2 regions of the Pradoshia sp. Z5_111 genome follow, and region 2 is predicted to be linked to the other one. Evidence: riboswitches for the same ligand, from Rfam matches in the RefSeq annotation. Region 2 holds a riboswitch; the other holds the start of a gene.
The links. Region 2 has a riboswitch for preQ1 ahead of AC4D4A_RS16615 (QueT transporter family protein). Riboswitches for the same ligand answer to the same signal wherever they lie in the genome.

Region 1 (3,217 bases), on a different contig from region 2:
TTTTTTAGTGAGACAATATCCAGAATAGAATGGTGAAGAATCCCAGAAAGTTAGAAATGATTCGAGAGAACGTGATAGTTAAATGAGATGATTTGGATTTGTAACGAGGACTACAATCGAGACAAGCAAAGAAGGGGAGAATTACGAATGGAAGAGTTGATAATCAGACTAGTAGAGTTAAAGGGAAGCCCTTTTGAATATGGGCTAAAGCAAAGTGATGAAATTAAGTCGACACTGATTTCAAATCAACTGCGTTTACTTGAGGATTTGAGCACTCCTTCAAATACGAAGAAAGCAAAAGAGATATTAAAGGATCTGTCGCCGAAACTTTTAGAGGAACTTAGAGGCTTAGCGGAAGGACTGGATATGGAGTTAGACACCATCATTAGACTTTATAGCGGCTATGATGTGACTTTTCCATCAATGGGTTGTACGGCATTCATAAAGGATGACTATTATGTGCGAAACTATGATTTTAGTCCTGAGCTTTATGATGCTAGACTTGGTTTCTCAAAACCAAGTAATGGCTATGCCAGTGTAGGATTTAGCCAGCAGGTAATTGGCAGACTTGATGGGATGAATGAAAAAGGGCTTGTAGTTGGATTACATTTTGTAAATAGTGAACATAAATCAGCAGGTTTTCTTGCGACGACAATTGTAAGAATACTATTGGAACAGTGTGTTGATATAGAAGAAGCAATCGACCTCATTTCAATACTTCCCCATGGATATTGCTACAATTATTCTATTACTGATCCGAGCGGAAAAGGTGTAATAGTAGAAGCCTCTCCTCAGAAACAGATTTTTAATTACAGCCCTCCGTTAATATGTACAAATCATTTTCAATCAAAAATATTGCAAGACAACAATAAGAAAGAGATACAAGGATCCATAAAACGTAAAGAGTATGTAAGCAGTCTATTAACAGAGGAACTTTCTCCTTTAACAGCGTATCGTCATTTTAATGACGGCAATTCTCCTTTATTTTTTAACTATTATAAAGAGTACTTTGGAACTTTGCATACAGTTGTTTATTTGCCAAAGGAATTAAGTCTTATCGTTGGTGTAGGGGAGAATAGTGAACCAAAAATGTTTTCCTTAAGAAAATATTTGGATGGTAATATTAATCTTCCTAAAGTATTAAAAGGAACGATTCAACAAGCGGAATAAAATAAATGGTCCATCCCTCTGTGGTGTTGTTTAAGTAGGACATTGTTTTTAAACAGAATAGATGGCAGCGTAAATTAAAAAACGGATTAATCCCATCAATCAGTAGGGCTAGTCAGATGAGCATTTTATGGAGAAGGATTGTAAATAACTTTATAGCGGAGACTAGTATGAGATTTTTTATTGAGTATATTACAATCAGTTATCTTTTTTATTTTTCCTTTTATATCCATTAATGGGTGTGGTATGATAAGAGATAATTAAAATAATATCTGAAGATTTTCAGGAGAGGTTCATAGCGGATACCCTCTATAAAAAACTATGGATACATGTCATTCTCGCCATGTCCATATATTGGACGTGGCTTTTTTGACTTTCTAAGTAGTTATTTTTATAGAAAAAGAGCATGCCCCTCCTTGGAATGATTAGATATCTAATTCAAGGAGGGTTATTTATGTCTGGTCGGCATCAAACAGAAGGATTAGAGGATTTAACGTTATTAGGAAATCAAAATGTGAAGTATGCATTTAATTATGCACCTGAAGTATTAGAGTCTGTAGATAATTTACATTCAGACCGGGATTATTTTGTTAAGTTTAATTGCCCTGAGTTTACAAGTCTCTGTCCAATTACGCAGCAACCGGATTTCGCGACCATGTATATTTCGTATATTCCGGATAAAAAAATTGTAGAAAGTAAGTCACTAAAATTATATTTATTTAGTTTCCGTAACCATGGAGATTTCCACGAAGACTGTGTCAATATCATTATGAATGACTTAATTAAACTGCTAGATCCACGTTATATCGAGGTGTGGGGTAAATTTACTCCACGTGGGGGTATTTCAATCGACCCTTGGTGTAACTATGGCCGTCCAGGTACGAAGTTTGAAGAAATAGCAAATTATCGTTTAATGAATCACGATTTATATCCAGAAAAAATTGATAATCGCTAACTGCAGGTTATGAAAATATCAATAAAATCCTTATAGCCAAGGGAGAGGTTGTTAGCAACCCTCTATAAAAAACTATGATGAACAGCGCATCTATCTTAGTGCTGTTTTTCATTTGAATGGAGAATGATCAATGAAGCAAGAAAAAGCATTAGTCGTGTTTAGTGGCGGACAGGATAGTACGACATGCTTGTTCTGGGCAATAAAAAAATTTGGAGAGGTAGAGGTTGTGACATTTAATTATGGACAACGTCATGCATTAGAAATTGAATGTGCAAAGCAAATCGCTAATGAATTAAACGTCCATCATCACATTTTAGATATGTCATTACTAAATCAACTTGCTCCAAATGCATTAACACGCGCTGATATTGATGTGAAGGATGGTGTGGAAGGTGAGTTGCCATCAACATTTGTACCGGGCCGCAATTTATTATTTTTATCGTTTGCAGGTGTATTAGCAAGACAAATTGGTGCAAAGCATATTATTACAGGTGTTTGTGAGACTGATTTTAGCGGATATCCAGATTGTCGAGATATTTTTATAAAATCGTTAAACGTCACAATCAATTTATCAATGGAAGAAGCCTTTGTTATACATACACCTTTAATGTGGTTGAACAAAGCAGAAACGTGGGCCTTGGCAGATGAATTAGGTGCATTTGATTTTGTAAAAGAAAAGACCTTAACGTGTTATCAAGGTATTAAAGCGGACGGCTGTGGCGAGTGTCCCGCTTGTAAGCTGCGTCTACAAGGAATGCACACATATTTATATACCAAACAGCATATAGGAGGATCAAAATGATACGCATTCTATTTTATTTAGCATCAATTGTAACGGCAAATGTACTGACAGCCCGCTTTGCGCCATTAGAATTTTGGATATTCATAGTTCCATTGGGCTCATTCTTAATTGGTGCAACATTTATCTTCCGTGATTTGGTCCAGAATAAACTTGGTCGTAAGAGGACATATGGTTTTATTTTCTTAGCTCTAGTATTATCAGCTACTGCATCTTATTTATTAGGAGATACTCTAATTATCGTCGCAGCCTCTGCATTATCATTTTTGATAGCAGAAACATCTGATACAGAAATT
Region 2 (3,217 bases):
TGAGCCGAGCCAACAAGGAGAAATGGCTGCAGGAACATCTAGTGAAAAGCTTCATGTCTTTTTAATAGACAAGGATTTGTTTTCAAAAACGCGAAATTTAAAATTGGAGTTTGGACCATTCCTAAATAGTGAAGGTAAAGATTTATTTGATGGGAAAAAGACAGAATTTGAAATTCCATTACCGAAGTAATAGCCATAAAAAGAACCGTAATTCTGCTTGTCAGAATTACGGTTCTTTCCCTGTGTTAAATATGTTGCAGATTGTTAAGAATTAATCAAATCTGGAGTCACTAAGAATGCGGCCAATCTCTTCCATATGGCCTGTTTCATCGGAGATAAGATCTTCTAGTTTGACAACTAATTCAGTTAAGCCTAATTCCTCAGCTTGTTTCTTGCGTGTTTCGTAGCGATCTATTGTATCTTTTTCTGCCTGATAGGCAGATTCAAGCATTACCTTAACATCAGTGGTTTGTTTAACTTCTGCTGGTGTTACAGTTGGTGTTCCACCCAATGTACTGATTTTTTCTGCAAGATATAAAGCATGTCCCTGTTCATCGGCTATTTCACCTTCAAAGAAAGGTTTCAGTGTTTGTCTGTATAAACCAGAAACCATTGCCGCATAGCTAGAATACATGATTGATGCAGCATATTCATTTGCTAGATCTTCATTTAAACCATCTATTAATTCTTTTAATTTTTTTTCCATTCTATAATCCACTCCTTCTATATTCTATAATTCAAATGTACCCTACTTTACTACATATTAAGCATTTTTTTTGTGGCAGGATTTTGAAATGTTCAGGAATATTTTTACATAATAAAAAGCCTGATCCGATAAAGGACCAAGCTTGGATTATTAAGTCAGATTAATTTTGAGAAATTAATACGTTTATTGAGAGCATACATAATTGGAGCACCAATTGTCATGACTGCTAATTCTCCAGCTGCGGTTGTTGCCCATGCAAACCAGAAAGGAAGTTTCAAAACAATATTTAACTCTATAGCAATTAAGAACATGGTAAAAGTAAAAACGAATGTATTAATAGCCATCCTTGCCCAAATATTGCGGACAAATCGGAAGGTTAGAATGGTGATTGTTAATGCTAGTATGGATTGGCCAACACCAAATATTAAATCATATGCACCCATTGATGAGAAAAAGAGGTTAGAGATAAATACTCCTATTACAATCCCATACATGTATTTTTTATTAAATACAATCAAGTGATTGAACATTTCAGGTACTCGAAACTGAATGTTCGAAAATGCGATTGGCTGTACGATTATAGTGACAGCAATATATAAGGCTGCCAAAACTCCATTTACAGCAAGCGTTCTAATATTCATTTTTTTCTCTCCCTTAGTTTTTTATCGTGGGATGGTTACGAACCACGTTTAGTATTTCCGAAGACACCAAATAATCATAAGCATAATAAGATGCCTAGTCAACAAAGGATTGTAGTTGGATCATGGCAAAACATCATCGTATAGTTATGATCGACTGGCATAAATCAATAAAAGACGCCGAGAGAAATCTCGGCGTCACAGATATTTAATCGTTAGTTTAATGACTTGGAGTTAACTTTTTTGTATTAATTGGCTTTATGTCATCCTTTTTAAAGATTGTTTTACGAATCCATGGAAGAACGTAATAGTCTCCACCGAATCGGCCGGCATTTGCACCTGCTACAAGAATAACCATTCCCAGTATGATGTAGAGCGGGTTAGTAGATACTGTTCCGCCAAATAAAAACATAAAATTCATTAATAATCCAAAGAAGGCAGCTGTAGTTGTTAAGACACCAAGCAGTAACCCCAGCCCAACTAGAAATTCTCCCCATGGAATTAAGATGTTGATTAACCCTACGTTAGGAATCGCAAATTTTTCAATGAATGAACCATACATCGGATACAGTGCACCTCCATCTGGACCAGTTACAGGATTAGCAACAATATTTCCAAGGAATCCGGATGCATCAAATGCTCCGCCTTTAATTTTCTCAAATCCATGAATCATCCATTCATAACCAAGATACAATCTTATAATCAATAATAGTCCGGAGGCATATTTATTAGTTCGTAACCAATTCATCATTTTAAATCACTCCCATATGGATTTAACTGGCTCTAATCCGCGGTTTTTAGTGCCAGTAACTTTCTATACCTTATTTATATACCATATGCTTGATAATGTGGTGTATTATCCCTGTGTTTCATTTTTTGTACAAAAATATGTGAACCTTTTAAGTTAATACTAAAAACAACTTTACAAACGTGATATTGTTCGTTCCTTCACAAACTTTTACACAATTATCCATTTTGTGTGGTGTATAAGGATAAAAAAACAATACTCTAAATTAAATGACCTATTTAAAAATTTATATATAAGAGTAAAATATATTTAATGATAAAAGGTTAGAAAGAGAACATTTAAGGAAAATAATAGTATAGGTGTTTGAAGGAGGAATGGGAATGAGCTTACAATCAGTTATTATTGAAGCATTACATGTTAAACCGGAAATAAACCCTAAAGAAGAAATCAAAGACAGAGTTGGGTTCCTAAAAAGTTACTTAAAGAAGAGCGGAGCAAAAGGATTTGTTCTAGGAATCAGTGGCGGTCAGGATTCTACATTGGCAGGACGTCTGGCTCAGATGGCTGTGGAAGAACTGCGTGAGGAAGGGTTTGCGGCTAAATTTATTGCTGTCAGACTTCCATATGGAGTACAGCAAGATGAAGAGGATGCTCAGCGTGCTCTGCAATTTATTAAACCAGATGAAAATATTACTTTTAATGTAAAGTCTACTGTCGATGTCATTACGGATCAATACAAAGAAGCAACTAATGAAGCATTAACCGATTTTAATAAAGGGAATGTGAAAGCAAGGCTTCGTATGATTGCACAATATGCTATTGGTGGACAAAATGGACTTTTGGTAATAGGAACAGACCATGCTGCTGAGGCAGTGACAGGTTTTTATACAAAATATGGAGACGGCGGAGCTGATGTTCTTCCATTATCGGGATTGTCTAAGCGCCAGGGCAGAGAATTGCTGAAAGAATTGGGAGCTGAGGAAAGACTATATATGAAAGAGCCGACTGCCGATTTGCTGGATAATAAACCGCAGCAAGCTGATGAAACAGAACTTGGCTTAAAATATGATACGATTGACGATTATTTGGAAGGTCGGAAAGTCGATGCTGAAGCTGCATTGAAAA

Region 1: another riboswitch for preQ1. It lies ahead of queF (preQ(1) synthase); the one in region 2 lies ahead of AC4D4A_RS16615 (QueT transporter family protein).

The regions. Positions count from the first base shown of each region.
Region 1 covers NZ_JBZCPQ010000001.1:311,939-315,155, forward strand. The annotation lists gene AC4D4A_RS01590 (C45 family autoproteolytic acyltransferase/hydrolase) at 148-1,170, shown strand; PreQ1 riboswitch class I at 1,450-1,496, shown strand; gene queF (preQ(1) synthase) at 1,622-2,122, shown strand; gene queC (7-cyano-7-deazaguanine synthase QueC) at 2,253-2,924, shown strand; gene AC4D4A_RS01605 (VUT family protein) at 2,924-3,217, shown strand, end outside.
Region 2 covers NZ_JBZCPQ010000010.1:57,706-60,922, reverse strand. The annotation lists gene AC4D4A_RS16625 (DUF5068 domain-containing protein) at 1-190, shown strand, start outside; gene AC4D4A_RS16620 (ferritin-like domain-containing protein) at 272-706, opposite strand; gene AC4D4A_RS16615 (QueT transporter family protein) at 862-1,347, opposite strand; PreQ1 riboswitch class I at 1,355-1,399, opposite strand; gene AC4D4A_RS16610 (DoxX family membrane protein) at 1,565-2,095, opposite strand; gene nadE (NAD(+) synthase) at 2,473-3,217, shown strand, end outside.